DNA from 3 places in the Kribbella endophytica genome. Region 2 is predicted to be linked to each of the others. Evidence: riboswitches for the same ligand, from Rfam matches in the RefSeq annotation. Region 2 holds a riboswitch; each other region holds the start of a gene.
What was found. A riboswitch is a leader RNA that binds a small molecule or an ion and turns the genes downstream of it on or off. The one in region 2 is predicted to bind cobalamin.

Region 1: another riboswitch for cobalamin. It lies ahead of metE (5-methyltetrahydropteroyltriglutamate--homocysteine S-methyltransferase); the one in region 2 lies ahead of ACYVIO_RS09370 (ABC transporter substrate-binding protein).
Region 3: another riboswitch for cobalamin. It lies ahead of ACYVIO_RS40930 (ribonucleoside-diphosphate reductase subunit alpha); the one in region 2 lies ahead of ACYVIO_RS09370 (ABC transporter substrate-binding protein).

Annotation. Positions count from the first base shown of each region.
Region 1 is NZ_BAAGUR010000004.1:399,232-409,593, forward strand. It holds gene ACYVIO_RS33700 (MarR family winged helix-turn-helix transcriptional regulator) at 1-373, shown strand, start outside; gene ACYVIO_RS33705 (potassium transporter Kup) at 381-2,300, opposite strand; cobalamin riboswitch at 2,388-2,604, shown strand; gene metE (5-methyltetrahydropteroyltriglutamate--homocysteine S-methyltransferase) at 2,723-5,026, shown strand; gene rocD (ornithine--oxo-acid transaminase) at 5,100-6,302, shown strand; gene ACYVIO_RS33720 (VOC family protein) at 6,299-6,655, opposite strand; gene ACYVIO_RS33725 (oxidoreductase) at 6,762-7,586, shown strand; gene ACYVIO_RS33730 (dihydrolipoyl dehydrogenase family protein) at 7,583-8,965, opposite strand; gene ACYVIO_RS33735 (MFS transporter) at 9,136-10,362, shown strand, end outside.
Region 2 is NZ_BAAGUR010000001.1:1,955,709-1,966,070, reverse strand. It holds gene ACYVIO_RS09385 (ABC transporter ATP-binding protein) at 1-356, opposite strand, end outside; gene ACYVIO_RS09380 (FecCD family ABC transporter permease) at 359-1,390, opposite strand; gene ACYVIO_RS09375 (FecCD family ABC transporter permease) at 1,387-2,355, opposite strand; gene ACYVIO_RS09370 (ABC transporter substrate-binding protein) at 2,523-3,551, opposite strand; cobalamin riboswitch at 3,576-3,764, opposite strand; gene ACYVIO_RS09365 (hypothetical protein) at 3,915-4,889, opposite strand; gene ACYVIO_RS09360 (RBBP9/YdeN family alpha/beta hydrolase) at 4,973-5,563, opposite strand; gene ACYVIO_RS09355 (MFS transporter) at 5,642-6,931, opposite strand; gene ACYVIO_RS09350 (hypothetical protein) at 7,091-7,891, shown strand; gene ACYVIO_RS09345 (sterol carrier family protein) at 7,843-8,223, opposite strand; gene ACYVIO_RS09340 (hypothetical protein) at 8,309-8,929, shown strand; gene ACYVIO_RS09335 (alpha/beta hydrolase) at 9,026-10,362, opposite strand, start outside.
Region 3 is NZ_BAAGUR010000007.1:236,216-246,577, reverse strand. It holds gene ACYVIO_RS40940 (HAD family hydrolase) at 1-579, shown strand, start outside; gene ACYVIO_RS40935 (ribonucleotide-diphosphate reductase subunit beta) at 719-1,780, opposite strand; gene ACYVIO_RS40930 (ribonucleoside-diphosphate reductase subunit alpha) at 1,777-4,725, opposite strand; cobalamin riboswitch at 4,857-5,013, opposite strand; gene ACYVIO_RS40925 (DinB family protein) at 5,072-5,653, opposite strand; gene ACYVIO_RS40920 (class I SAM-dependent methyltransferase) at 5,975-6,886, shown strand; gene ACYVIO_RS40915 (DUF2255 family protein) at 6,879-7,280, opposite strand; gene ACYVIO_RS40910 (3-methyladenine DNA glycosylase) at 7,290-8,159, opposite strand; gene ACYVIO_RS40905 (GNAT family N-acetyltransferase) at 8,156-8,659, opposite strand; gene ACYVIO_RS40900 (fumarylacetoacetate hydrolase family protein) at 8,782-9,570, shown strand; gene gltX (glutamate--tRNA ligase) at 9,563-10,362, shown strand, end outside.

The DNA.
Region 1 (10,362 bases), on a different contig from region 2:
GACGCTGGCGACGCAGGGGTTCGACGACCTCAAGTACCGCCACGGCGCCGTACTGGCCTATCTCGCCCCCGAAGGCGTCCGGGCGACCGAGCTGTCCCGGCTGTCCGGTCAGCACAAGCAGATCATCGGCACGCTGGTCGACGAGCTCGAAGCCCTCGGCTACCTGGAACGCCATCCCGACCCGAGCGACCGGCGCGCCAAGCTCGTCTGTCCGACCGAGCGCGGGCTGGCCCAGATGCGGGCCGCCGACGCGATCGTGGACGATATCGAGGCCCGGCACGCCGAGCGGCTGGGCGCGAAGAACTACCGGCAGTTCAAGCAGATGTTCCACGACATCACCGACCACCAGCGCGGCCGCAGCCCCGAGGAATAAGGCAGGCCTAGACGTCGATCCGCGATCCCATGATGACCACCCGGTCGCGAGGCAGCCCGAAGTACTCGGCGGCGTCGGCGCTGATGTGCGACGTGGCCACGAACAGCCGGCTCCGCCAGCGCGCCATGTCCGGGTGCTCACCGAGCCGCAGTTCGATCGTCGACAGGAAGTACGACGTGTCGCTCAGATCCAGCGACGCCACCTCGGAGCTCTGCTCGGCCGCCAGCCGCAGAACGGCGGCCACGTCCGGCGTCTGGACATAACCGAAGCGGGCCGTCACGTGGACGATCCGGTCGTCGTCGAACCCGAGGTCGTCGATCGTGATCCGCTCCGCGTCCTCGACCGTCGGCACCGGCTCGGTCTCGATCGACAGGATCACGACGTTCTCGTGCAGGATGTGGTTGTGCTCGACGTTCGCGCGCATCGCCAGCGGCACAGTGTCCTTGCCACGGTTGAGGAAGACCGCCGTACCGGGCACCCGGCGTAGCGGCGGCTGCGCCTCGTGCAGCTCGTTGATGAACGTCGTCAGCGAGCCTTCCTGACGCTCGCGGCGGGCAGTGACCAGCGAACGCCCGCGCTGCCAGGTGGTGAGCACGGTGAAGACCGTGATGCCGATCAGCAGCGGCAGCCAGGCGCCGTGGACGAGCTTGGTCAGGTTCGCCGCGAGGAACAGCAGCTCGATCGACAGGAAGACTGCTCCTCCGCCGATCACCACCCACATCGGCTTACCCCACTGCTTGCGGACGATGTAGAAGAACAGCACGGTGTTGATCGTGACCGTGGCCGTGACCGCCATGCCGAAGGCGAACGCGAGCGCGGCGGAGGTCTGGAACGCGAAGACCAGCGTCAGCACCGAGATCATCAGCGCCCAGTTGATCCACGGCACGTAGATCTGCCCGATCGTCTTGCTCGACGTGTGCAGGATCCGCAGCCGCGGCAGGTAGCCGAGCTGCACCGCCTGGCGGGCGACCGAGAACGCACCGGTGATGACCGCTTGAGACGCGATGACAGTCGCCGCAGTGGCGAGCAGAACCAGTGGGATCCGTCCCCACTCGGGCACGAGCAGGAAGAACGGGCTGCTGACCGACGACTCGTCCTTCAGCACCAGCGCGCCCTGGCCGAGGTAGCTCAGGATGCACGCCGGGAACACGAGGATCAGCCAGGCCCGGGTGATCGGCGCGCGGCCGAAGTGCCCGAGGTCGGCGTACAGGGCCTCGGCGCCGGTGATCGCGAGCACGACCGCGGCCAGCGCGAAGAACGCGTGGCCGAAGTGGTTGGTCAGGAAGCCGATCGCGTACGTCGGCGACAGCGCCTTCAGGATCTCCGGGTGCCGCGTGATCCCGCCGATGCCGGCGGCACCGATGGTGACGAACCACAGCACCATCACCAGACCGAACGACCGGCCGATCCGGCCGGTGCCGAGGCGTTGCAGCGTGAACAGCACCACGATGATCGTCGCGGTGATCGGTACGACGTACGCGTCGAGCCCCGGCTGGACGACCTTCAGACCCTCGACCGCGGACAGCACCGAGATGGCCGGCGTGATCATCGAGTCGCCGAAGAACAGCGACGCGCCGAAGATGCCGAGCCCGGCCAGGATCACCTTGGTCCGCCGGCTGCCGTTGGTCCCGTGGCTGCGGATCAGCGTGATCAGCGCGAGGATGCCGCCCTCGCCCTGGTTGTCCGCGCGCAGCACCAGCAGCACGTACTTGATCGTCACGATGATCGTGACCGCCCAGAAGATCAGCGACACGATCCCGAACACGCTGTCGGCCGAGACCGGCACCGGGTGCGGGTCGCCGGGGTTGAACACGGTCTGGATCGTGTAGATCGGGCTGGTCCCGATATCCCCGAACACGACGCCGAGCGCGCCGATGGTCAGCAGGGTCCGGGACTGCACGCGGCCGTCCGCTTCATCGGCGGTCATCGCGTCAGCCTGTTCACGCGCGCATTGAACCACCCCCAGTTGGCTGGCAGACCGATCACACTCGCCTGGTGCTGTGAGAATTCTGTGAGAAAGTGGTGACGCAGTGGTTCGGCCCGATCGCCAGTCGGGTCGTCGTAAGAGGGAACCCGGTGGAACTCCGGGACTGCCCCGCAGCGGTGAGTGGGAACGACCGCCGTCATCAGCACTGGACCGGAGGACCGGTCTGGGAAGCGACGGCCAGTAGGTGTCCGGAACGACGGACGCGCCCACGAGTCCGAAGACCTGCCCCTGCCCGCCGTACGTCGTCGTACGGCGGTGACCGCGTGACCTCGTGGGAAGGTCGGCCGTGCGCGACCTGTCGCGCCTGCCTGCTGTTCTCCGGGGTACGGGGTCTTCGAGACTGCCTCGCCAAGGAGAGACACTTGAACACCCAGTCAGCCGCACGATCCACCGTGTACGGCTACCCGCGCCAAGGCCCGAACCGCGAGCTGAAGAAGGCCATCGAGGGCTACTGGAAGGGCACCGTCAACGCGGACGCCCTCCGGCAGACCGCCGCCGAACTGCGCAAGGCCAACTGGCAGCAACTCGCTGCCGACGGCATCGACGAGGTCCCCACCGGTGACTTCTCGTACTACGACCACGTGCTCGACACGTCGGTCCTGCTCGGCGCGATCCCCGAGCGGCACCGGGCGGCCGTGGCCGCGGACCCGCTGGACGGGTACTTCGCGATGGCTCGCGGCACCCAGGAGGTCGCGCCGCTCGAGATGACCAAGTGGTTCGACACCAACTACCACTACCTCGTCCCCGAGCTCGGCCCCGACACCACCTTCACCGCCGACACCAGCAAGCAGGTCGCCGAGCTTCGCGAAGCACTCGATCTCGGCCTGACCGCCAGGCCGGTCGTCGTCGGCCCGATCACCTACCTGCTGCTGGCCAAGCCCGCGCCGGGCGTCGACGAGCACTTCGAGCCACTGTCGCTGCTCGACAAGATCCTGCCCGTGTACGCCGAAGTGCTCGCCGACCTGCGCGCCGCCGGCGCCGGCTGGGTGCAGCTGGACGAGCCCGCCCTGGTCCAGGACCGCTCGCCCGACGAGCTCGACCTGACCGCCCGCGCGTACGCCGTACTGGGCGGTCTGACCGATCGCCCGCGCCTGCTCGTCGCGTCGTACTTCGACCGGCTCGGCAAGGCGCTGCCTGTGCTCGCCAAGTCGCCGGTCGAGGGCCTGGCGATCGACTTCACCGGTCCCGCGGAGGGCAACCTCGACGATCTGGTCGCGTCCTCCGAGGTCCGCTCCAAGCGGCTCGTCGCGGGCGTCGTCAACGGCCGCAACATCTGGATCAACGACCTGACCAAGTCGCTGGCCACGCTGACCCGGCTGCGCTCGCTGGCCGGTCAGGTCGACGTCAGCGCGTCGTGCCCGCTCCTGCACGTCCCGTACGACGTCGCAGCCGAGGACGGCATCGACCCCGAGGTCGCGCGCTGGCTGGCGTTCGCCCGGCAGAAGTCCGCCGAGATCGCCACGCTGACCCATGGCTTCACCGAAGGCGCCGAAGCGATCGCCGACCAGCTGAACGCGAACCGGGCAGCCCTGGACTCCCGGAGCGGCTCGGCGCTGACCAACAACCCGGACGTCCGGGCGCGGGTCGCCGCCGTCACCGCGGCGGACAGCCGCCGCTCCACGCCGTACGCCGAACGCAGCGCCGCCCAGCAGGCGCGGCTCGGTCTGCCGTTGCTCCCGACCACCACTGTCGGCTCGTTCCCCCAGACCGGCGAGCTGCGCAAGGCGCGCGCCGACCTGCGCGCCGGGCGGATCGACGCGACGCAGTACGACGAGCGCATCGAGGCCGAGATCCAGGAGGTGCTCGCGTTCCAGGAGAAGGCCGGGCTCGACGTTCTCGTGCACGGTGAGCCCGAGCGCAACGACATGGTCCAGTACTTCGCCGAGCAGCTCGACGGGTACCTGGCGACGCAGCACGGCTGGGTCCAGTCGTACGGCACCCGGTACGTCCGGCCGCCGGTGCTGGTCGGCGACATCTCCCGCCCGGAGCCGATGACGGTTCGCTGGTGGGCGTACTCGCAGCTGCAGACCGAGCGTCCGGTCAAGGGCATGCTGACCGGACCGGTGACGATGCTCGCCTGGTCGTTCGTCCGTGACGACCAGCCGCGCAGCGACACCGCACGTCAGGTCGCGCTGGCGCTGCGGGACGAGGTGAACGACCTGGAAGCGGCCGGCGCCGCGGTGATCCAGGTCGACGAGCCGGCCCTGCGCGAGACCCTGCCGCTGCGGCAGGCCGACCGTGCGGCGTACTTGAACTGGGGCACCGAGGTGTTCCGGCTGACGACCAGCGGCGTGCGTGCGGACACTCAGATCCACACGCACATGTGTTATGTCGAGTTCGGCGACATCCTCAACGCGCTGGACGAGATGGAGGCCGACGTCGCGAGCCTCGAAGCGGCCCGTTCGCACATGCAGGTCGCCCACGAGCTCGGCGACGCCGGCTACCCGCGTGGCGTCGGGCCGGGCGTCTACGACATCCACTCCCCGCGCGTGCCCGGTACGCCGGAGGTCGTCTCGCTGCTGGAGAAGGGCCTGGCCGCGATCCCGGCCGAGCGCCTGTGGGTCAATCCCGACTGCGGCCTGAAGACCCGCGGCTGGCCCGAGGTCCGCGACTCGCTCGACAACTTGGTCGGCGCGGCCCGGACTGTCCGCGAACAGCTCAGCTGATTCCGTAGCAGGTGGTACAGAGTTATGCTTCGCTGTACCACCTGTTACCCCTGAGCCTCGAGAGGACGGCCCCGTGATCGATCCGGTGACGCTGGAAGAGCAGTACGGCGCGCACAACTACCACCCGCTCCCGGTCACCATCGCGCACGGCGAGGGGGCCTGGGTCACCGACACCAACGGGCAGCGCTACCTCGACTGCCTGGCCGGCTACTCCGCGCTCAACTTCGGTCACCGGCACCCGGCGCTGATCGCCGCCGCGACCGAGCAGCTCGGCCGGGTCACGCTGACCAGCCGGGCCTTCCACCACGACCAGCTCGGCCCGTTCTGCGCGGAGCTGGCCGCGCTGGCCGGCAAGGACGCGGTCCTGCCGATGAACTCCGGCGCCGAAGCCGTCGAGACCGCGCTCAAGCTGGCGCGCCGCTGGGGCTACCTGGTCAAGGGCGTACCGGACGGCAACGCCACCATCATCGTTGCTGACGGCAACTTCCATGGCCGGACCATCAGCATCATCAGCTTCTCCGGCGACGCGGTCGCGCACGACAACTACGGGCCGTACACGCCGGGCTTCCGCTCCGTCCCGTACGGCGACGCCGCCGCACTGGAGGCCGCGATCGACGAGACCACGGTCGCGGTGCTGCTCGAGCCGGTGCAGGGCGAGGCCGGCGTGATCGTCCCGCCCGAGGGCTACCTTGCGGCCGTTCGCGCGGCCTGTACGGCGAACAACGTGCTGATGATCGCCGACGAGATCCAGTCGGGTCTCGGCCGCGCCGGCGCGACCTTCGCGAGCGAGCGGGCGGGCGTCGTACCGGATGTGTACATCCTCGGGAAGGCACTCGGCGGCGGCATCGTCGCGCTGTCGGCCGTGGTCACGGACCGGGCGATCATGGACGTCATCACGCCGGGCACCCACGGCAGCACCTTCGGCGGCAACCCGCTCGCCGCCGCGGTCGGGCGCGCGGTGGTGAAGCTGCTCGAACCGGGTGATCTCCAGCTGCACGCACGCGACCTGGAGACCGCGCTCCGCGAGCGACTCGAACCGCTCAGCGCGCACGGTCTGGTCGGACTGCGCGTCCACGGTCTCTGGGCCGGGCTCGATCTCGACCCCGCGCTCGGCACCGGTCGCGATCTCTGCGAGAAGCTTGCGGAGCACGGCGTACTGGCCAAGGACACCCACGGTTCGACGATCCGGCTCTCGCCGCCGCTGACCATCACGAGCACCACGCTCGACTGGCTCACCGAACGCTTCACGCTGGCACTGAAGTCCTTGGCCGCCTAGGCCGCGCCCCAGACGAGGCAGAACTCGTTGCCGTCGGGGTCGCGGAAGGTCGCCCACTCGTCCCCGTCGTAGATATCCAGTGCCCTGGTCGCGCCGAGCCCCAGGACGCGCTCGATCGCGGCGTCCCGGCGCTCCGCCGGGACCCGCAGGTCGAGGTGCACCGGGTTCTTCCGCTTCGCCGGCAGGTCGGGCACCACGCAGAAGTCGATCCGGACCGTTGCCCCGTGCAACTCGACGACCTCGTCACCGTTGGCCCGCAGCTCACCGCCGAGGAACCGCTGCCAGAACCGTCCGAGCGCCCAGGGATCGAGGCAGTCGACAGCGATCGCGGCCAGCTCCGGTACGTCGTCCATACGGCCATTCTGAGGGGTTCTGCTGGTACCTGGCACGCCAGGGACTCCCACCCGCGGCCCGGAGTGCTGTTCGATGGACGAACAAGCCGTTCACGGAAGGAACTCCATGTCCACCTGGTTCATCACCGGTTGCTCGACCGGGCTCGGCCGCGCCTTCGCCGAGGCTCTGCTCACGCGCGGGGACAACGTGGTCGTCACTGCCCGGGATGTCGCGAAGGTCCAGGACCTGGCCGACGCGTACCCGGAGACCGCGCTCGCTCTCCCGCTCGACGTCACCGACGACGCACAGGTCACCGACGCCGTCGCCGCGGCCGAGAAGCACTTCGGCGCGATCGACGTGCTCGTGAACAACGCCGGCTACGGCTACCGCGCCGCCGTCGAGGAAGGCGCCGACGCCGACGTCCGGCAGCTCTTCGAGACGCACGTGTTCGGCACGGTCCGGACCATCAAGGCCGTCCTGCCCGCCATGCGCGAGCGTCGCGGCGGCACGATCGTGAACCTCTCCTCGATCGGCGCGCGGATCAGCCCGGAGGGGTCGGGCTACTACTCCGCCGTCAAGGCCGCGGTCGAGGCGCTCACCCTCTCGCTGCGCAAGGAGGTCGCGCCGCTCGGCATCACCGCGATCGTCGTCGAGCCCGGCGGCTTCCGGACCGACTTCGCCGGCCGTTCGCTGCTGCAGTCCGCCGAGGCGATCGCCGACTACGCCGGTACGGCGGGCAAGCGCCGCAAGGAGAACGACACCGTGCACGGTACCCAGCCGGGCGACCCGGCCAAGGCCGCCGCCGCGCTGATCGAGGCCGTCGAGTCCGACTCCCCGCCGTACATGCTGATCCTCGGGAACGACGCCTCCACCGCCTTTCGCGCTGCCCTCGACAACCTGCGCACCGAGGCCGACCAGTGGGAGCTGGTCAGCCGGGCGACCGACTTCTAGGAGTGGGCGAGCTGCACGCCCGGCTTCGGCCGGGTGAGCTGCTCGTCGAGGTCGCGCAGCACGTGCATGAACGCCTCCGAGAACGTCGGGAACGGCTGGATCACGTCGAGCAGCACGCTCACCGGCACCCGCGCGCGGATCGCCAACGTTGCCTGCTGCAACCATTCCCCGGCCTCCGGACCGACCGCGTGCGCGCCGATGAGCACCTCGCCGTCCGACACGATGGTCAGGAACCCGGGCTGGCTGTCGTAGGCCCGCGTGTACGTCGCCGTCCGGGCCACGCCTGACAGCTGCACGGTGCTCACGAACGGCCCTTCGGCGACGCCGACCGACGCGGCCTGCGGGTAGCAGAACACCACCCGCGGTACGGCGTCGTAGTCGGCGGTCCGCGGCCGACCCAGGATGTTGCTCGCGACGACCCGTCCCTGGTACTCGCCGACGTGCGTGAGCTGCCACAACCCGGTGATGTCGCCGATCGCCCACAGCCCGGGGCCGACGGAGAGCCGGTCGTCGACCGGAACACCCCGCGGGTCCGGCGTGATGCCGACCGTCTCCAGCCCGATGCCCTCGACCCGCGGCCGACGGCCGGTCGCCGCCAGAAGCTTGTCGCCACGCAACTCGGTCCCATCTGCCAGTACGACGACGTACTCGCCGTCCTCCAACAGAGCTCGCACGAGGTCTTGACCGAGCCGGACGTCGACTCCGTCCGCCGCGAGCGCCGTCGCCACCGCGACGCCGACAGCCCGCGGCTCGCGCCCGAGCAAGTGCTCACCCCGCTCGATCAGTACGACGGCCGACCCCATCCGCGCCAGCGCCTGACTCATCTCGACGCCAGTCGCGCCACCGCCGAGCACGAGCATCCGCGCCGGTATCTCGGTCATCCCCGTGACCTCGCGGTTCGTCCACACGCCCGGCACGTCCCGCAGTACCGGCGGTAGCACCGGATCGGCCCCGGCCGCGATGACGATGTCGTCGGCCGTGTAGCGCTCGTCGCCGACCATCACGGCACCCGGCCCGTCCAGGCGCCCACTCCCCCGCAGTACGTCGACGCCGGCTCCGGCAGCCCACGCCACCTGCCCGGCGTCGTCGTACGAGGAGACCATGAAGTCCCGCCAGCCCAGGGCCGCCGGTACGTCGAGCGCACCGGTCACGGCCTCCCGCGCGCCCGGCACCTCGCGGACCTCGGACAACGCTTCGCCCGGCCGCAGCAAGGTCTTCGACGGAATGCACGCCCAGTACGAACACTCGCCACCGAGCAGTTCACGCTCGACAACGGCGACTCGTACGCCGCCTTTAGCCAGGGCCGCGGCGCAGTGCTCTCCCGGCGCCCCGCCGCCGAGCACGATGACGTCGTAGTGCTGCCCGAGCTTCGTGTCCATGGCCTGTGCTCCTCGCACTCGCCGGAAAGCCAACACGCCGAGCGTCGTCCAGGTGCGGCCGCCGTCGAGCCAGGGAGTCTCCCTGGGCGCCACGGACCAGGGACATCCACGGGTGCGAGCCGGGCGCCATCGAGCGGATCGTCGGCACCCCAGGCGAAAGGATCCGCGACATGACCGACGACGGCGGCGGCGCGAGTCCAGCCGGAACCCGACCGGACGAGCCGCTCGCGGCGTTGCGCAGCAGCACCGGTACGGCGTTGCTCGCCGCGACCGTGCTCGCGTCGATGGTCGGCTTCCTCGACGCGTACATGGTCAACGTCGCCATCCCGTCGATCGGCACGGCGCTGAATGCCGGAGTCACCCAGCTGCAGTGGGTCGTCACCGGCTACCTGCTCGCGGTCGCGTCCCTGCTGCTGCTCGCCGGCGCGCTGGCCGACCACTTCGGCCGCCGCCGGATCCTCGTCGTCGGCCTCGGCATCATGTTCTTCGCGTCGCTGGCCTGCGCCGCCGCGCCGACCGTCGAGCTGCTGATCGCGGCCCGGGCGATCCAAGGGATCGGCGGCGCGCTCGTCGTACCGAGCAGTCTGGCGCTCCTCAACGGCACCCTCCGACCGGCCGACCGCACCAAGGGCATCGGCGTCTGGGCCGGGATCTCCACACTCGGCACGACGCTCGGCCCGTACGGCGGCGGCTGGCTGATCGACCACGGCTCCTGGCGCTACGTCTTCCTGCTCAACATCCCGTTGATCGCAGCGGCGTACTGGGTTCTCCGCCACGTCCCCGAGGTCCAGCGCTTCCGGCGTCCGCTGTCGCTCGATCTCCTCGGCGGCCTGCTCACCGTGCTCGGCCTCGGCGGCGTCATCTACGCGCTCACCGCCGGACCGTCCTCCGGCTGGGGAAGCGCCTCGGTCGTGGTGACGGCCGTCGTCGGCGTCGGCTGTCTCATCGTCCTGGTTCCCCTCGAGCAACGCCGAGCGGCACCGATGGTCCGTACGGCGTTGTTCCGGATCCGGCAGTTCGTCGCCATCAACGCCACGACAGTGCTCTTCTACGGCGCACTCAGCGCCGCTGCCTACCTGGTCGTCCTGCAGTGCCAGCTGCAACTCGGGTACAGCGCGACCGCGGCCGGAGCCGCGCTCGTGCCGGAGTCGGTCGTGTTCCTGCTCGTGTCGCCGTTCGTCGGCAGCCTGGTGACGCGAGTCGGCACTCGGATACCGATGAGCGTCGGCATCCTGATCGTGGCCGCCGGCTTCGCCTGGTTGTCAGCGGCCGAACCGGGTGACGGCTACGTGGCCTCGGTCCTGCCGGGCGCGATCCTGTGGGGTCTCGGACTCGGGCTGGCGGTGGCACCGCTGACGGCCGCCGTACTGGCTGCTGTCGACGACTCGGATCTCGGT
Region 2 (10,362 bases):
GTGACGACCTTCTCGTCCTCCGGAGTCCACTGGCGGAACCACCGCTGGTGCGGATGGCGCCCGCGGCCGACGAGGTCGGCGACGGTGATGCCTTCGGGCGCGACCGGTTGCTGCGGGAGCAGCCCGAGCTTCGTGGCCAGTTGCCCGCCAGGGATTCGGCGTACGTCGACGTCGTCCAGGTAGACGGTCCCGCCGCGCGGCACCAGCAGGCGGGCGAGGCCGCGCAGCAGCGTGGACTTCCCGCAGGCGTTGGCGCCGACGATCACGGTGATCTTCCCCTGCGGGATGTCGACCGAGAGGTCGTGCACGACCGGCGTTCCGTCGTACGCGAGGCTGAGGTTCTCGGAGCGCAGCATGGTTATCCTCCTCGGCCGACGCGGTTGGCTCGGGCCATCAGCAGCAACAGGTAGGGCGCGCCCAGGAACGCCGTGACGACGCCGACGGGCAACGGGATCGGCGCGAACAGCTCGCGCGCCACGAGATCGGCGGCGACGACCAGCAGCGCGCCGATCGCGCCGGAGGCGAGCAGTCCGGCAGCGCGTTCGGCCAGCAACCGGCGCGCGATCTGCGGAGCGACCAGCGCCACGAAGCCGATCGGCCCAGCGGCAGCGGTCGCGAGCGCGGCGAGGCCGACGCCGATCGCGATCAGCAGACCGCGGGACAGTTCGACCCGTCCGGCGAGGGTCCGGGCGAGGTCGTCGCCGAGCTCCAGCAGGCGGAGCTGCCGCGACGCGACCACGGCGGCGGGAAGGAGGACCAGCAAGGTGATCCCGATCATCCACACCTCCGCCCAGGACCGCCCGGCGAGACTGCCGGACAGCCACATCAGCGCGCTCTTGGCGGTGTAGATGTCGGCCAGGGTCAGCAGGTACGCCGTGAGCGAGCCGATGATCGCGGTGACGCCGATCCCGACCAGCACCAGCCGATAGCCGGCAACCCCACGTTTGAAGGCGAACAGATAGATGGTGATTGCCGTTAGCAACGACCCGCCGAGCGCTCCGACCGGCAGCCAGAACGGGCTGGCGCCGAGGATCGTGATCACCACGACGGCTGCCAGGGCCGCGCCGGCGTTGATTCCGATCAGGTCGGGGCTGACCAGCGGGTTCCGCGCGAGCCGCTGGAAGATCGCACCCGATACGGCGAACGCGAACCCGACGCCGAGCCCGACGAGGACTCGGGGCAGCCGGTTGTTCACCACCACGTCGGTCATGATCAGCGAGCCGTCACCCGCGAGCGTGCTGAGGACTTGTGCGAGCGGGATCTCGTAGTCCCCGATCGTCAAGGAATAGGCGCCCACAGCAACAGCTCCCAGCAGACCAAGGAGCGTGACGACCACCCCGCCGAGATCGAGCCGGCCCGAAAGAGGACCGATCCGCACAGCCCGGCTCACAGCTCGGCCAGCCTTTGCCGGCGTACCAATGCAATGAAGAGCGGGGCTCCGACCAGCGCTGTGATGATGCCGACCTGCAGTTCGTCCGGACGGACCACCAGGCGACCGACCACGTCCGCGAGCAGCAACAACGTCGGCGCGAGGACGAGCGAGTACGGCAGGATCCAGCGGTAGTCCGCGCCGACGATCGCTCGCGCGACATGCGGTACGGCGAGGCCGACGAACCCGATCGGGCCCGCCATCGCGGTCGCCGTACCGGCCAGCAGCATGATCGCGAGTCCTGCCAGCACTCGGACAAGCCCGACTCTGGTGCCGAGGGTTGTCGCCAGTTCCTCGCCCAGTGCCAGCTGGTTCAGCGACCGGCCGAGCACCAGCGCCAACACGATGCCTACAGCAACGAACGGCAACGCCTGACCGACGATCGGCCCGGTCGCCAGCGTGAGCGACCCGACCACCCAGAACCGGAACTCGTTCAGCGTCGACAGATCGAGCAACGTCGCCGCCGACGTGACCGACCCGAGCATGGCCGACAACGCAGCCCCGGCCAATGCGAGTTTGACCGGCGTCGCCCCACCGCGCCCGAGAGCGCCGACGAGGTAGACCACGACGGTCGCCACCAGCGCGCCGCCCATCGCGAACCACACGTACCCGGTCAGGCTCGTCACCCCGAAGACCCCGATCGCCGCGACGACAGCGACCGCGGCACCGGCGTTGACGCCGAGGATCCCCGGGTCGGCCAACGCGTTGCGCGTGACGCCCTGCATCAGCGCGCCGGCCATGCCGAGCGCCGCGCCTGCCATCAGGCCGGTCGCGGTCCGCGGCAGGCGCAGGTACCGGATCACCCGATCGGTGTCGGACCCGGTGAAGTCGGCCGCCGCGAGATACACATCCCGAGGCGCGAACCATTCCGTACCGGCGAGCAACGACAACAGCACAGCCGCCAGCAGTACGACGAAGGCGACCACGAGCCCACCGGACTTCGTCAGCCCGTGGTGCAGAAGGCCCCCAGAGCCGTCGGCTCCGCGCCGGCCATCAGATCCCCGGCGAACGCCAGCGTCCCGAGGACCCTCCGTGCGATCGCCAGCTCCCGGCCGACCGGCAAATCCCGGTCGGCCGTCAGTGGTCTGCGCGGTCACTTGATCAGGTCGGGATGGATGATCTTCGCGATCAGTTCGGTCGAGTTCGCGCCGCGGACGCCGGCCGAGTGGTGCGCGAACAACCACGGGACGACCTGCTTGTTCTTGACCGCTGTCAGGTTCGCGAACGCCGGGTTCGTCATCAGCTTGTCGACGTCCGGCTGCCCTTGGGCCTCGGTCAGCGTCGCGTCGCAGCAGGCGCTGATCAGCACGTAGTCCGGGTCGGCCTTGATGAACTCCTCGACGCTGATCTTCACGTTCCGCTTCGAGGTCAGCCCCGCGAACGCGTTCACCCCACCGGCCTGCTTGATCAGCACCGTGCCGAAGTCCGGCCCACCGGACACGGTCATCCCGCCGCCCTCGAGCCCGGGCCGCACGATCGCGACCGTCGGCTTGCCGGCGCTCTTCACCTTCGCCTCGACCGCGGCGATCCGCGTCTTCTGGTCCGCGATCACCTGCTCGGCCTTGTCGCTCGCGCCGAACAGCTTGCCCAGGTCGCGCAGATCGGCGTACACGTTGTCCATCGAGACCGTCGACGGGTCGATCGCCTCGTCGCCCTTGCCGTCCGCGGTCGGGCACAGCGGGCTGAAGATCCACGTCTGGACGCCGAGGTCGGACAGCGACTTGCGGCTGCCGAAGCTGCCGTCGCTGCCGGCCGCGTTGAAGATGTCGTTGAAGCCGGACAGCACGAAGTCCGGGTTCAGGCTGAGCAGCTCCTCGCGGCTCGGCATGTTCTTGTAGTACTTGCGGTCCTGCTGCGCGGCGACGTACTCCGGCAGCGGCTCGGAGTCGAGGAACGCGGTGCCGACCAGGCGGTCGGAGATGCCCAGCGCGTGCGCCATCTCGATGGCCGGCTGGTACGCCGCGAACACCCGCTTCGGGGGTCCGTCGACGGTGACGTCGAGCCCGCAGTTCTTCACGGTCGTCGCGCTCGCGCTCGGACCTTCGTCGGCGCCGGCGGTTCCGCAGGCAGCGATCAGGGACAGGAAAACGGCAGCAAGCACTGCCTTGGGTACGACGGCCATGGCGACCGTTCCTCCAACACCTCGTGGACGGGACGCGTCGTGGCCGGTCTCCTGGCTGACGGGACGACCGCATCCGCCGAGCTGACCTTCCCAGCCCCTCCGGGCCAGTGGTCTCACACCTGGTGAACGCTCAGCGGACAATCCCGATCACAGTGGCGAGGGCCGCGCCGGTACTCCACCGGCTTCCCGAACACCACGACCGCCACACCGTAACCCACGCTGCGACTCAGTCGCAGCACGTGGTCCACGGACAGCGTCGGCAGCAGTCGGCGACGCCGCCGCAGGGCGATCGGCGGAGGCGCGTACGACGTACAGGCGACCGCCGCCGCAGGGCGATCGGCAGGCGCGTACGCCGTACAGGCGTCAGCGGGTGTAGAGCGGGGAGATCGCGAGGGCGAAGGTGACCATGTCGTCGGTCTTCACCTTGCTGCCGGGGAGCGGGACCAGGTCGGCGATCTTGTCGGTGCCGACGCGGATCGTGCCGCGGCCGGTGGCGGTGTCGACGTACCCCTCGTCGCCGAGCGGGACCGACTGCGACGTCGGCGCCTTGCGGACCGCGGCCATCGCCGCCTCGGCGTCGGGAACCCGCCGGGCGGTCGTGTAGAGCACAGAGGTCGCGGTGATCCAGCCGCAGACGACGTCGCCCGCGGGCGTCGCGCTGTCGCGGCGGGCCGTGGCCACGGTGCCCATCACCTTGGCGGCGGCGTTCGTCCCGCGGTCGCATTCCGTGCGGGTGATCAGCGGCGCTGCCTCCGGCAGACCCGCGGCCTGGCGCGCGGCCTCCTGCGCCAGTACGACGTACTTGGTCGGCGTCGCCGCCGGTCCCTCGACCTTGTAGAGATGCGTGCCCAGCAAGAACACGGCGAACTTGCTCGTCCCGTAGCCGCCCTGCCCGACGGCGATCGCCCGCGCCGGTTCGGCCTTCGTCGCGGCGTACGCCCGCTGCGCCGCGATCAGGTCGGCCTTGGTCCCCGTCAGCACCGAAACCCCGAGCCGAAGCGCCGGTCCGTCCGGATTCGTGCTCAGCCCCAACTCGCAGATGTCGAAGCTGGGCAACCCGATCTCGGCCGGCACCGGCGTCTGCGGGATCGTCACCGCCGGCGCGGCCAACGTCGTCTGCACCAGCGACTGGTCCATCCGCACGCACAACGTGTCCGCGGCCTGCGCGGTCGGCGGCACGCTCGGCGTATCCGACGGGGTCTCGCTCGGTGTCTCGGTTGGCGTCGTACTGACCGAGACCAGCGGCGGCACACTCGGCGCGGTTTCACCGCTCCCACCACCACAGCCGGCGACGGCCAGACCGGTCAAGGCAAAGACAACTACTGGACGGATACGCATGGTGACCCGACTCTAGCCGCAGCTGCTACTTCCCGACGGCGTAGCGCAGGATCGCGAGGCCCTGACCGGGCTGCTGCCGTACCTCAACCGACCTGACTTGGGCTCCTGTCCGAGGTGATCGCTTCGAGGGCTTCAGGCAGTGCCTCGACGCCATCGGCAGCGAGGAAGTGACCGGCTCCCGGGACGACTGCTGCGGAGGTCCCGAGCAGGCCGGCCAGGCGGTCGGTGTGCGCAGGCGAGACCAACGGATCCGCGTCCGACCGGATGATCGTCAGTTGGTCGACGTACGCGCTGATCCCCTCCACGTCACAGCCGTCGCCGATGAAGCCGTCCAGTTCGGGAAGCGCGGGCAGCGGGTCTACGAACCCCGAGACCAGCACGAGGGTTCCCAGGCGCCAGCCGGCCGGCAGCGACCGGAGATGCCGAAGAACCGCCAGGCACCCCAGGCTGTGCGCGACGATGATCGAGCCCTCGTCCGGGACCCCGACATCGGCGCTCACGGCTGCCGCCCACTGCACGGCGTCCGGCTCCTGCGGGCTCGGCAGGCGCGCGATCGTGACCGAGAATCCGTCCGCCTCGAGTTGCTGTCCCAGCCAACCGAACCAGTGATCCTCAGGCGATGCCGCGTAGCCATGGATGATCGAGGCCCGTCGCCGGGTTGTCCCTGATGTCATACCGCAGGACGGTATGGGGTCACACCAATGTGAAGGTCAAGCCGATCGGGATGAATCGGCATCTTTCCCTGCTCTGCCTTAACCCGGGGTGGCGCGGAGTTCTCGTTCTCGGACCGCGTGTTCGTCGGTGCGGGCGTCGTAGCGCCAGAAGTCCTTGAGCCAGACCGCGGTGCCGATGACGCCGGCTACGCAGAGGATGCCGCCGCTGACGATGGAGGTGCGGACGCTGGTGAGGTCGGCGACGAGGCCGGAGCGGGACTGGCCGCCCAGGGGGCCCAGCGAGTACGACAGCATTTCGATGCCGGCCAGGCGGCCGCGCATCTCGTCGGGGATGGTCTGGTTCCAGATGACGGCGCGGAAGAGGCCGGAGACCATGTCGGCGCCGCCGGCCACCGCGAACATCGCGATCGCGAACCAGATGTTCGGCGCGAGTCCTGCGACACCGACCGAAGCACCCCACGTGATGGTGGCGATCACGACCGCGCGGCCGTGGTGGTGGACTCGGCGAGCCCAGCCGCTGGTCAGGGTCGCGAGCATCGCGCCGACGGCCTCCGCGCTGTAGAGGAGTCCCAGCAACTTGGGTTCCTTCAAGACCTCGGTCGCGAACGCCGGGAACAGCACGATCGGCATCGCGAGGAACATGCCGACCATGTCCACGGCGTACGTCCCGAGCAGGTCGCGCCTTCGGAACGCGTACTTGATCCCGTCCCCGATCGCTCGCAGGCTCGGTGGCGTGCTGTGCTCGCTCGGTTTGTACGACCCCAGCAGCATGAACAGCAGGGTCGCGATCACCAGCCCGGCCAGCTCCACGGCGTACGCCCACATCACACCGGCCGTCCCAACCAGTACGCCGCCAAGCGCCGGCCCCGCGAGCTGGCCGACCTGCAGGATCAGCGAGTTGAGCGTGACCGCGGCCGGCATGTCCTCGTGCCGTACGACGCGCGGGAACAGTGCCTCCCGCGACGGCCGCTGCAACGACGACGCGATCGCGTTGAGCGCACCGCAGACGTAGATCACCCACACCTGCGGGCTCGCGAGCAGCGTGTTCGCCAGCAGGGCCGCGCAGATCACCACCTGCGCCATGCCGGTCAGGATCAGCATCTTGCGCCGGTCGACGTGGTCGGCCAGCGCCCCGCCGTACAGGCCGAAGATCACCAGCGGCGCGATCGTCACCAGCCCCATCGCGCCGACCGCGAAGTTGGAGCCGGTCAGCTGGTAGAGCTGGAACGGCAGTGCGACGTACCCGACCATGCCGCCGAGGAAGAAGACCGAGCCCGAGATCACCAGGATCCGGAAGTCGCGGGACGCCCGCCACGGGGTCAGATCGACCTTCAGACGGTCCACGCGCTCGCGGAAACTTGTTGCCACTGGCACATAGTGGCACCCGGTGGCGCACCGCGACGACCCTATTTCGCCCCTACCGTCGGCTCTGGACGCGGTCTGGACCGGAACCAAACGGCCTCAGCCGGCGTCAACATCAACGGCGCGGGGGAAGGCTCGGCGCCCGGAGCACAGACAGGACACCAGATGATCTCGACCACGACGGTCCGAACCCGGGCCCTCGCCCTCGTCGCCGCCGGCTCGGTGGCACTCGGTACGGCGCTGCTGGCGCCGGTCGCCGCGAACGCGAGCCCGACGACGGCCGCCGCGCCGATGCAGGTGCAGAGCGGGGTGCCGTTCACGCTGAAGCCCGGCGAGATCCTGCGCCCGGGGCAGTACCGTCGGTCGTGGAACAACAAGTACACGTTCGTCATGCAGAAGGACGGCAACGCCGTGCTGTACCAGGGCAAGACCGCCCTGTGGTCGACCGCGACGAACGTCAAGGGCTCGTCGATCTCGCTGCAGCGCGACGGCAACCTGGTCGTCTTCCTCAGCACCCGCGCGATCTGGCACAGCAACACCAACGGCAAGAAGCCGTCCGGCCTGGTCGTCCAGGACGACGGCAACCTGGTCATGTACGACACCGCCAAGCACGCCTACTGGTCGCGCTGGACGGTCATCGAGACGCTGAGCCCGGGCCGCGCGCTGAAGACCGGTCAGCTGCTCTACTCGCGCAACGGCATGTACCGCCTGCAGATGCAGAGCGACGGCAACCTGGTTCTGGTCAAGGCCGGCAAGACCCCGCTGTGGTCCACCAAGACCACCAAGAAGGGCGCCTTCGCCATCATGCAGACCGACGGCAACCTGGTTGTCTACGTCGGCAAGACCGCCCTCTGGTCGAGCCGGACGAACAAGAAGGGCGCCATCCTCCAGATGCAAGGCGACGGCAACCTGGTCATCTACTCCGGCCGTACGCCGGTCTGGTCCTCGGGCACCGGCGGCAAGTAGTCCTCGACCAGCGGCAGGAGTGCACTCAGATCGGTGCGCTCGCCGCTGGCTCGGAGTTTGCCGCTGTCGCGGGCTTCGGGCCAGGTGATTCGGCCGAGGCCTAGGTCGATCCAGAGTTCGGGGGGCATCTCGACGACGGCGCCTGGGGTGCCGCGGGTGTGGCGGGGGCCCTCGATGCACTGGACTGCGCCGTACGGCGGGACGCGGACCTCTACCGCGTGGCCGGGGGCCTTGGCGACCAGGAGCTTCAGCAGTTGTTTCACCAGGAGTTTGAGATCGGCCCGTTCGGCTTCACCTGCCTGGTACCGGCGTAGCGCCGTGTCGAAGTCCACGACGGGCCAGCGTAGCCGCGGTTTCGCTCCCGCCCCCTTCGTGGTCGATAATCAAGCGCGACGACAATGCGATGCGGAGGTCCGGATGCTTACGCCCAGGCACCAGGCGCTGGTGGCGACACTGGCCGGGATGACCGTCGGGGTCGCCGTCTTCGGCGTCGTCCTGGCGGTCAACAGTGCAACGGGAAACGACTCCGCGCAGACCGTCGTCGCCAGTCCGACCTCGACGCCGAGCCAGACCGCGACCGACGGGCTCCAGCCCGATGCGTTGCAGTACGTCGCGCAGACGTTCGGCAGCGACCGTTCGCCGGTCACGGCCGAGATCCCGTCGGGCTGGAAGAGCAGCCAGAGCGGCACCAGGCCGCGGTACGTCGACTCGACCGGCGTCTGGCAGATCCGGTTCGACGCGCGCGGCAGCAAGCAGACGCCGGCAGCGCTGCTCGCGGCCCGGCAGGGCAGCATCGACGAGCCGGACTACAAGGTGCTCAGCACCGAGAACACCACGCTCGTCTACACGTACACCGACAAGGCCCGCGGCCCGCGGATGGGCCTGTCGCGCTGGATCCCGGCGGGCGACAGCGGCCGGTCGGCGGTCGAGATCACCGTCGGCGGCCGCCCGCAGGACGAGGCCGGGCTGCGCGCGGTACTCGAGCGGGCCACAGAGACCCTGCAACTGCCGGGCTCGGACGACAACCGGCCAAGCTAGCGCTTGGGTCCTGTACGACGGGCTGGGCGCTAGCGCCCAGCCGGCCACGGAACACCGAGGTCGCCAGCGCCGCGTACGTCGTACAGGCTCAGGCGGTCAGCATCTGAGGTCGGCACCGGGGGGCGAGCCCTGCAGCAGGTAGCTCTCGACCGCGGTGTCGACGCACGCGTTGCCGGCCTTGTAGCCCGTGTGGCCGTCGCCGTCGCGGGTGATCAGCACACCGCTCTCCAGCTCACCCGCCAGACCGACCGCCCATCCGTACGGCGTCGCCGGGTCGCGGGTGGTGCCGATCACGACGATCGGCTTCGCGCCGGGCGCCTTGATCGAGTGCGGCTTGCCGGTCGGCTTCACCGGCCAGTTCGCGCAGCTCAGCGAACCCCACAGCAGGTACGCGCCGAACCGCGGCGACTCGGCGGTGTACTTCGCGGCCAGCGCCTTCCCCTCCGCGACCGACTTGATGTCCTGACGGTCGAGGCAGTTGACCGCGTAGATCGCCTCGTTCGCGTTGGTCGTGTAGCCGCGCGGAGTGCGATCGGTGTTCTCGTCGACGATCGCCAGCAGCCGCGCGCCCTTGCCGGCCAGGCCGTCGGCGACAGCCTCCTCCAGCCGCGGCCAGGCCTCCCGCGAGTACAGCGGGTAGATCACGCCGAGCACGGCCAGGGCCTGCGTGACCTCGCGCTCCCCGCCGGTCGGGATCGGCTTCGCGTCGGTCTCGGTGAGCAGCTTGTCGACCGCGGCCAGCACCTCGGCCTTGCTGGTGCCGAGCTGGCAGTTGCGGCCGGCGCAGTCCTCGGCGAACGCGTCGAGCGCGGTGTCGAAGCCCTTGGCCTGGGCGATGTTGTTCTCCTCGGCCGTCTTCGCCGGGTCGACCGCGCCGTCCAGCACCAGCCGGCCGACGTTCTTCGGGAAGAGCTCGGCGTACGTCGCACCGAGGAAGGTCCCGTACGAGTAGCCGATGTAGTTCAGCTCGACGTCGCCGACCAGCGCCCGCAGTACGTCGATGTCGCGCGCGGCGTCCTCGGTCGAGACGTGCGGCAGAAGCTTGCCCGAGCGCTGCTCGCAGGCGTCGGCGAAGCCCTTCGAGACGGTGTTCAGCTCGTTGATCTCGGCGTCGTTGTCCGGACTGCCGTCGGTCGCGATGAACTTGTCCTGCTCGGCGGTGTCCAGGCAGCGCACGGGCGTCGAGTCGCCGACACCGCGCGGGTCCCAGCCGACCACGTCGAACTTGCGCAGCAGCGCCGGGCCGAGGATGAACGACGCCGCGGCGGCGAACTGGACGCCGGAGGCGCCGGGGCCGCCCGGGTTGAGGAAGAGCGTGCCGATCTTGCCGGTCCGGTCGCGGGCCGGGACCTTGCGGGCGCGCAGCTCGATGGTGTCGCCGGCGGGCTTGGTGTAGTCGAGCGGGACGGTGATCGTCGCGCACTGGCTGCCCG
Region 3 (10,362 bases), on a different contig from region 2:
TTCGATGTGACGGTCCCGGTTTGGCGGATTCATCGGGCGATCGGGATGGGTGGCGATCGGCTGGTGGCTGCTGTGGCGGGGGACGACATTGAGGACCGTCACGGGGACGACGTACGGGATGCGTGGAAGCAGGAGTTCGACCCGATGCTGCACGAGGTGCGGCTGTTCGAGGGGGCGCATGATGCGCTGGCCGCGGCGAAGGAACGTGGCTGGCGGGTGGTGCTGGCGAGCTCCGGAGCGCGTGAACACATCGAGCACTACGTGAAGCTGCTGGAGTTCGACGCGTTGGGCGGCGACCGGTGGGTCAGTGGTGACGACGCGTCGGGTACCAAGCCTGATCCGGAGCTGCTCGAGGTCGCGCTCGACGGGTACGACGACGGGCGGGCAGTCATGATCGGGGACTCTGTGTGGGACTGCGAGGCGGCGGCGCGGATCGGTCTGCCGTGCGTCGCGCTCCGCACCGGCGGAACCGGCGCCGGCGAACTGCTGTCCGCCGGCGCCGTCCAGGTGCACGAGACACTGTCCGCGCTCCGGGAGGCCTACGACGGCCTCCCGTTCGCGCCGGTTAATCCCGGCTGAGAGTGCGACGGCCGCCCATCCGCGCCGGTCAGTCCCGGCTGAGGGTAAGGCGGCCTTCCAATCGCGCCGGTCAGTTCCGGGTCAGGTACGACGGCCGATGGGTGAGGCATCGCCGCTCCGTGGCGGAGATGCCCTCTGTTCAGTCCCAGGTGAGGCCTGAGGCTGACTGGTACTCGATGACTCGGGTTTCGAAGAAGTTCTTTTCCTTCTTGAGGTCCATGACCTCGGACATCCAGCCGAAGGGGTTGCGGGACTCGCCGAAGATGGGCTGGAGGCCGATCTGTTCGGCGCGGCGGTCGGTGACGAAGTGCATGTACTGCTCGCACAGGTCGGCGGTCAGGCCGAGCATGCCGTTGGGCATGGTGGCGCGGCCGTAGGCGACCTCTAGCTCGCAGGCCTCGGTGAGCATCTGGCGGACCTCGGCCTGGAACTCGGCCGTCCACAGGTGCGGGTTCTCCAGCTTGATCTGGTTGATGCAGTCGATGCCGAAGTTCAGGTGGATCGACTCGTCGCGCAGGATGTACTGGTACTGCTCGGCGATGCCGACCATCTTGTTGCGCCGGCCGAGCGACAGGATCTGCGCGAACCCGGTGTAGAACCACATGCCCTCGAAGACCACGTAGAACGCGATCAGGTCGCGCAGGAAGTCGGTGTCGGCCTCCGGCGTACCGGTCCGGAAGTTGCCGTCCTCCAGGTGCCGGGTGTACTTCAGCGCCCAGGCGTCCTTGTCGGAGATCGACGGGACCTCGCGGTACATGTTGAACAGCTCGCCCTCGTCCAGCCCGAGCGAGGTGCAGATGTACTGGAAGGTGTGCGTGTGCACGGCCTCCTCGAACGCCTGGCGCAGCAGGTACTGCCGGCACTCGGGGTTGGTCAGCTGACGGTAGACCGCGAGCACGATGTTGTTCGCGACCAGGGACTCCGCGGTGGCGAAGAAGCCGAGGTTGCGCTTGAGCATCAGGCGCTCGTCCTCGGTGAGGCCGTCCTTCGACTTCCACAGCGCGATGTCGGCCTGCATGGAGACCTCGGTCGGCATCCAGTGGTTGTTGCAGGCGGCAAGGTACTTGTCCCAGGCCCACTGGTACTTCAGCGGGAGCAGCTGGTTGACGTCGGCGCGCGCGTTGATCATCGCCTTGTCGGCGACCTCGACACGGCCGGCGCCGACGGTGATCTCACCGAGTCCGGTGGAGGTGGTGGTCACTGGCAGGCCTCGCAGTCAGGGTCGTCGATCTTGCACAGAGCAGGAGCCGGGAGCAACGTGTCGTCCATCGGGACGACCGGCACCGCCGGCGGGGGAGTGGCCGGTACGGCGGCGACCGGAGAGGCCACCGGACCCGGAACCGCCGCGGGAGCGGCCGGTGCCGGAGCTGCGGCCGGGGCGACCGGTACGGCGTTGAGTCGACCGTCCGTCCCCTTCAGAGTCGACTTCTCGACGTGCGTCGCCGACTGGGAACGCAGGTAGTACGTCGTCTTCAGTCCGTACCGCCAGGCCGAGCGGTACAGCTCGTCGAGCGCCTTGCCGGACGGGGCCGACATGTAGAGGTTCAGCGACTGCGCCTGGTCGATCCACTTCTGCCGCCGCGACGCCGCCTTGATCAGCCAGAGCGGCTCGATCTCGAACGCGGTCGCGTACAGCTCGCGCAGGTCGGCCGGGATCCGCTCGATCCGGCTCAGCACACCGTCGTGGTACTTCAGGTCCGAGACCATCACCTGGTCCCACAGCCCGCGCGCCTTCAGGTCGGCGACCAGGTACGGGTTCGCGACGGTGAACTCACCGGACATGTTCGACTTCACGAACAGGTTGCTGTACGTCGGCTCGATCGATTGGCTGACCCCACAGATGTTGGAGATCGTCGCGGTCGGCGCGATCGCCAGCACGTTGGAGTTGCGCATGCCGTCCTTCAACACCTTCGCGCGCAGCGCCTCCCAGTCGAGCGTCCGGCCGGTGTCCAGCTGGACGTCGCCCTCGCGCGCCGAACGCAGCAGCTCGAGCGAGTCGATCGGCAGCACGCCCTGGCTCCACAGCGATCCGTCGTACGTCTGGTACGTCCCGCGCTCGGCGGCGAGCTCGGTCGACGCCGCGATCGCGTGGTAGCTGATCGCCTCCATCGAGACGTCGGCGAACTCGACGGCCGCGTCGGACGAGTACGGGATGCGCAGCGCGAACAGCGCGTCGGCGAAGCCCATCAGGCCGAGGCCGACCGGGCGGTGCCGCTGGTTCGCGCGCTCCGACTCCGGCGTGGTGTAGAAGTTCACGTCGATCACGTTGTCGAGCATCCGGACCGCGGTCTTCACGGTGTCGCGCAGCAGTTCCGCGTCCAGACCGCTCTCGGTCAGGTGGGCGACCAGGTTGACCGAGCCGAGGTTGCAGACTGCGGTCTCGTCGACGGTGGTGTTCAGCGTGATCTCGGTGCACAGGTTGGAGGAGTGCACCACGCCGTCGTGCTGCTGTGGGGAGCGCAGGTTGCAGGCGTCCTTGAAGGTGATCCACGGGTGACCGGTCTCGAACAGCACGGTCAGCATCCGGCGCCACAGGTCGACGGCCTTGACCCGGCGGAACACCCGGATCTCGCCGCGATCGGCGGCCGCCTCGTAGTTCTCGTACGCCGTCGCGAAGGCCGCGCCGTACAGGTCGTGCAGGTCCGGGACCTCGTCGGGCGAGAACAGCGTCCAGTCGCCGCCGGCCTCGACCCGCTGCAGGAACAGGTCGGGCACCCAGTTCGCCGTGTTCATGTCGTGGGTGCGGCGGCGCTCGTCACCGGTGTTCTTGCGCAGGTCGAGGAACTCCTCGATGTCCATGTGCCAGGTCTCGAGGTAGGCGCAGACCGCGCCCTTGCGCTTGCCGCCCTGGTTGACCGCGACCGCGGTGTCGTTGGCGATCTTCAGGAACGGTACGACGCCCTGCGACTCGCCGTTGGTCCCGCGGATCTTGGCGCCGATGCCGCGGACCGGGGTCCAGTCGTTGCCGAGGCCACCGGAGTACTTGGCCAGGAGGGCGTTGTTGCGGATGCCGGCGAAGATGCCGGACAGGTCGTCGTCGACCGTGGTCAGGAAGCACGACGACAGCTGCGGCCGGGTGGTGCCGGAGTTGAACAGCGTCGGCGTCGAGGACATGAAGCGGAACGAGCTGAGCAGCTCGTAGAACTCCAGCGCCCGCGTCTCCCGGTCGTCCTCCTTGAGCGCCATGCCCATCGCGACGCGCAGGTAGAACGCCTGCGGCAGCTCGAACCGGATCTTGTCGATGTGCAGCAGGTACCGGTCGTAGAGGGTCTGCAGGCCGAGGAACGCGAAGTCCAGGTCGCGCTCGGGCTTGATCGCCGCGGCGAGCCGGGGGAGGTCGAAGGTGGCCAGCTCGGGGTCGAGCAGACCGGCCTCGATCCCGGTGCTGACGTAGCGCGGGAAGTACTCGGCGTACGCCGTGCTCATGTCGGCCTGGGTCGCCTGCCGGGGCTCGCCGTGCACGCGGCCGAGCGTCTCGCGGCGGATCTGGTCGAGCAGCAGGCGCGCGGCGGCCTGGCTGTACTGCGGCTCGGTCTCGACGTACGACCGGGCGGCCATCACCAGGGCGAGCTCGACCTCGTGCTGGGCGATGCCGTCGTAGCAGGAGCCGAGCGTCTCGTCGAGGATCTGCTCGGGGTCGACGGCGTCCAGGCCGGCGGCCGCCTCGGCGATGACGAGCCGGAGCCGGGCGACGTCCAGTGGCGCTGTGTTTCCGTCGGCAGCACGGACAGTGACGGCCGGCGCCTCGGTGACCCCGGCCGCGTCGGCCGGCGTCCGGGCCTTGGTGCGCTCTTCGCGGTACAGGACGTAGGCGCGGGCGACCTGATGCTCTCCCGCGCGCATCAGGGCCAGCTCGACCTGGTCCTGGATGTCCTCGACCTGGACGCTGCGCCGCGAGTCGCCGCGGCTGGTCAGGGCCGTGACGACGCGGGCGGTCAGGTCGGTGACCAGGTCACGGACCCGGTGGCTGGTGCCGGCCTCGGCACCCTCGACGGCCAGGAAGGCCTTGCTCACCGCGACCGCGATCTTGGTCGGGTCGAATGCGGTGCTGGTGCCGTCGCGGCGGACGACGGTCAGCTGGGACGCGGCCTGCGCGTCGGGCAGGGTGCCCGATGCGGTCGGCGACGAAGACGAAACGATGGTCACAGGCGCTCTCTCCACGCGAGTTCCGGGGGACCATGACCTGTGCGAGAGCGCGCGACGCAAGGCAGTACGGCGAGTACGACTGCCTTGACGCCCACCGACCCACCCACGAGGTCTCGGACCGACGCGTACCGGCGGTACGCGCACCAGTGGCAGGTACTCGGACTCGCGGACGACCTGTCCGCTCACCGTTGCGGGGCAGCTCCGGACTCGCACCGGATTCCCCTCTTGCCTCCGCCCGGCCGCGCTTGGTCGCGTCACCCGGGCAGAACCACCAGCACGCAGAACATTAGCGGTAGACCCCGACATGTAGTGCATTGACGCGCCGCGTGTCGCACATCTAGTGGTTTCAGGCGGCCAGCGCATGCAGATCCTGGAGCGTCATGATCTCCGATCCATGGTGGATCAGCTCCCGGTTGAGCCGCAGGACGACGTGGCCGAACGGCTCCGCGGCGTCCAGCTCGGTGGCCTGGCTGAGGCCGACCGTCATCGCCTGGTCCTCCTCCAAAGCCGCGATGGACTCCTGCCAGGCGTTGACCCAGTGGGTCAACCAGGCGACCGCGTCCCGGGCGTTGCCGTGCAACGTGATGTCGGTGCGGCCCTGGAGCTTCTCGCCGAAGGTCCACTCCCAGCGCTCGAAGAACGTCTCGGTCAGATGGGCGATCAGCCAGGCGATCGTGCGGGGCCCGCGATGGTCCGGCTCGTCCGGCCACTGCGCCACCCACTCACCCGACCCGAGCGACCGGAAGCGGCCGGCGTGCCGGCGCCGTACGACGGTCAGTGCCTCCGCGCTCGGTCGCCAGAAGTACTCGTCGTCGGTGAGTCTGGCCAGTCGCTGGGCCAGCACCATCCAGCTGAAACCGAGCTGGCCCCGCACCATCGCCATCGCCGACGGTCGCTCCAGGATGTCCCAGTCGAACGGTTCCGGCATCACAGATCCTCACGCTCCCCGATTCCCCGCGGTTTGTCCTTGCATCGAACATGTGTTCGAATTGTGGTCGAGCGAACGTCGGAAAGTCAATCAGCACAGCGTGTCGGTGCTGGTGCTTCCGGTGGTCGACTGCTAGTGCGAGCGCGACCGGGGAGATGGTGCGGAGTGAGACCCAAACGTGATTACTCAGCGTGGCCGACGAGAGTAGAGTCACGCTGGGTGAGCAGAGCTGGGGGAACGTTCTCGGGACGGTCCGGGGGCGCGGTGACTGCTCACGGGACTGCTTCCGAGGGGGAAACTCGTGTCGCCGGGTGAGCGGAAATGAGCCTGAGTGGGGATGCCTGGACCTGGGCCTGGAGAGACTGGGAGGACGAGGACCGGACCAGGCGACAGAAGGAGAAGCCGGTGGCGTTGGAGGCTGACGAGCTGGCGCGGGTGGCCGCGAACGAGGCGGACTGGGACGCGCGGGCTCCGCTGCACGCGGCGAGCGCGTTCTACGAGCGGCCGGCGGAGTTCTGGTTCGCCGACTACGAGTGGGACGACCTGGGGGAGCTCGGCGGGCGGGATGTCGTGCACCTGCAGTGTCACCTGGGGACCGAGACGATCGCCTTTGCCCGGAAGGGCGCGAAGACGTTCGGGCTGGATCTTTCGGGGCGGTCGCTGGACGAGGCGCGGCGGTTGGCCGATGCGGCCGGCGCCGGGATCGAGTACGTGCGGGCGAACGTGTACGACGCGGGCGAGGCGTTCAGCGGGCGGCAGTTCGATGTCGTCTACACGGGCAAGGGTGCGCTCTGTTATCTGCCTGACCTGGCGAAGTGGGCCGAGGTGGTCAGTGGGCTGCTGAAGCCGGGTGGGTTCGTGTACATCGTCGAGTTCCATCCGTTGCTGAATTCGCTGCGGCCGGTTGGGCTGCCGGGGGAGTCCGAGGAGTTGGTGCTGCGGCACGACTACTTGGAAGGGCGTGGGGCGATCGCGCACGAGTCGACTGTCACGTACACAGGCGACGAGGTGCCCGGCCGCAACACCAGCTACGAGTGGATGCACGGGCTGGGGGAGTTGGTCACGACGCTGTCGGCTGCGGGGCTGCGGATCGACAGCTTGCGCGAGTCCGAGGTGCTGCAATGGCCGCGCTGGCCGTCGATGGTCCAGACGCCAGAAGGCTGGTGGCGTTTGCCGGACGATGCGCCACGGATCCCGTTGCTGTTCGCACTGAAGGCGACGAAGGTCAGCTGAGACGGTCATGCTCCGGGGTGAGTAGCAGCGTGGTGGCTGCCGCTTCGGCTGCCACCATCTGGTCGACGGTCGAGGTGCCGTAGCGCGCGTACTTCGTGCGGTAGGCCTCGTCGACTTTCAGCCGTAGCTGCTCCGATCCGGTGCCGACGTCCTCGACGGAGACGTCGGCCTGCAAGCCCGGAACGCGGATGCAGGCCCGGTGGGACTCGAGTACGTGAGCGAACCAACCGGTGTCTCGGCGGTACCAGGTGCGGACGTACACCTGCTGATCGACGGACACCACCCAGATCGGCACCCAGCGCCGCAGGGTTCCGTCGGTGCGTCTGGGGGCGATCTGCAGTTCGTCGGCGGCAGCGATTCGCTGGAGGTCGTCGGGAGTCCAGAGCTCAGCCATGTCTCGAGGCTAGTGACTGGTGGTGTTGAGCAGGTTGTCGCAGAGGGCGACGAGTTGTTCTCGGAGGGGCTTGGAGCGTTCTGCGAAGGCGCGTTGGGCGGCGGCGTACTCGGCTTTGCCTGTGGGGGTTTCGATGGGGATGGGGGAGTAGCCGAGGGGAGCCAGGTCGTACGGGGAGGCTCGCATGTCGAGGGTGCGGATGTCCTTGGCCAGCTCGAAGCAGGTCAGGAGGAGGGTGCTGGGGGTGAAGGGGGCGAGTTTGGTGGCCCACTTGTAGAGGTCCATGTTGGCGTGCAGGCAGCCGCCTTGTTCCAGCTGAGGCTGCTGGTCGCGGGTTGGTTGCAGGACGTTGAGGGGGCGGGCCGGTTCGGTGAAGAAGCGGAAGGCGTCGAAGTGGGAGCAGGCGATCTTGTGCGACTCGACGACCTGATCGGTGCCCTCGGCACCTAGTCTCAGCGGCCACTTCTCGTGCCGGACCTCGCCGGGTTGCAGGCGGTAGACCATCGCCCACTCGTGCAGGCCGAAGCAGCCGAACTGGGGCTGGCGGTCGAGCGTTGCTGCCAGCAGGCGGCGGATCCAGGTGATGGAGTCCGTACGGCGCTCGATCTCGGCCGGGTCGAGGTGCGCGGCGCCGTCGGCGTACAGGTAGCCCTTGCGTCCCTCGTACGCCGTGGCGCCGAGCAGGCTGACGCCTGGGCCGGGGTGCCAGATGCGGAGCTGGTTCGGCCGCGTGGAGTAGTAGGTGAAGAGGAAGTCCTCGACGGGATGAGCCTCGCGGCGCTGACGACGTGCGAGATGACCGGCAACGAGTTCGTCGACCCGCGCCGCATGGGCGGCGGCGAGTGGTTCCCAATCAGCAGGAGAGAGAAGGAGAGTCACAGCGCCAGGGAGTACGCGTACAGGTGGACGCCGGGGCGGGGGGACCAGTCGCGTTCGGGGACTCGGGTGAAGCCGAGGCGTTCGTAGATGCGGTGGGCCGGTTTCATGTAGTCGGCGCTCGACAGGACGAGGTGGGTGAACCCGAGCTCGCGGGAGCGGTCGATGCAGCGTTGCGTCAGCGCCGTGCCGACGCCCAGGCCGCGGGCCTTCGCGGAGACGCCGAGCATGCGGAACTCGCCCTCGTGGGGCTCGCCGATCTCGGCGTAGAAGGAGCCGGGGACGCAGTACGTGACCGTGCCGAGCAGGTCGGTGCCGTCCGTGGCGACCCAGAGCTCGGCGCGTTCGGCCCGGTCCGCGGCGGCGCGCAGGGTGTCGCCGTAGTCGGAGCCGGCCGGGATGAAGCCGTCGTTCGCGTACGACTCGACGGTCAGCTCGCCGACGGCGGCGTACTCCGCGGGCTCGGCCAGGCGGATCGTGAACGGGGCTCGGTCGGTGGTCACCGCACAACTGTCTCATTGGGGACCACCGACGGGAAAAGAAGAGGAGACGGGGACAGGATCAAAGCGCTGATGGGGTACGGCGGTAGGCTCGGGCCGTTCATTCCCTCGACTGAAGGCCAGCCGTGCGTATCGCCAGATTCTCCGTCGACGACGAACCGAAGTACGGGCTTGTCGAGACCGACGACCCCGAAGGTCTCGTCGGCACCGTCGCCGTACTCGACTCGGACCCGCTGTACCGGCCGGTCCAACTCACCGGCGAGGTGCTGCAGCTGGCCGACGTCCGGCTGCTGGCCCCGGTGATCCCGCGCAGCAAGGTGGTCTGCGTCGGGCGCAACTACGCCGACCACGCCGCCGAGCTGGGCAACGACGTACCGGCCGAGCCGATGATCTTCCTCAAGCCGAACACCTCGGTGATCGGCCCGCGCGACGGCATCGTCTACCCCGAGCAGACCAACAACCTGCACTTCGAGGGCGAGCTGGCGATCGTGATCGGCCGGATCTGCCGCGACCTGCCCCGCGAACGGGCCGAAGAGGTGATCTTCGGCTACACGATCGCGAACGACGTGACCGCGCGCGACCTGCAGAAGAGCGACGGCCAGTGGGCCCGGGCCAAGGGCTACGACACGTTCTGCCCGCTCGGCCCCTGGATCCAGACCGATCTGGACGTCTCCGACGTCCGGGTCAGCACGCAGCTGAACGGCGAGCCGAAGCAGGACGGCCGGACCTCGCAGTTCATCTTCGACATCCCGGAGGTGCTGGCCTACATCACCTCCTTCACCACGCTGCTGCCCGGCGACGTGGTGCTCACCGGTACCCCCGCGGGTGTCGGCCCGATGCTGCCCGGCGACGAGGTCGCCATCAGCGTCGAAGGACTCGGAACTCTGACGAACAAGGTGATCGTGCGTGACTGACAGGCCCGCTCCGACCGACGACGACGTCCTCGGTGGCCTCGAACCGACTCAGGTCCGCCTGCGGTTCGCCCCTTCCCCGACCGGTCTCCTGACCGTCGGCAACATCCGCACCGCTCTCTTCGCCTGGGCCTTCGCCCGTCACTACGGCGGCAAGCTGGTCCTGCGGATCGAGGACACCGACGCGGCCCGCAACACCCCCGAGGCGCTGCAGTACACGCTCGACTCGCTGCGCTGGCTCGGCATCGGCTGGGACGAGGGCCCGGAGGTCGGCGGCGACTTCGGCCCGTACAAGCAGACCGAGCGGATGGACATCTACGCCGACGTCGTGGCCAAGCTGCTGCAGGCCGGCAAGGCGTACCACTGCTACTGCTCGCAGGAGGAGCTCGACCAGCGGCGCGAGGCGGCCCGTCAGGCCGGCCAGCACAGCGGGTACGACGGCCACTGCCGCACGCTCACCGAGGAGCAGGTCAAGGCGTACGTCGACGAGGGCCGGCGTCCGGTCGTCCGGCTGCGGATGCCCGACCGCCCGATCACCTTCACCGACCTGGTCCGCGGCGAGATCACCTTCCTGCCCGAGAACCTGGGCGACTACGTCCTGGTCCGGGCCAACGGGTTCCCGCTGTACCCGCTGGTGAACCCGGTCGACGACGCGCTGATGGAGATCACCCACGTCCTGCGGGGCGAGGACCTGCTGCCGTCGACGCCGCGGCAGATCGCGCTGTACGAGGCGCTGGCCGAGATCGGCATCGGCTCCGGCCGGACGCCGCGGTTCGGGCACCTGCCGTTCGTGAT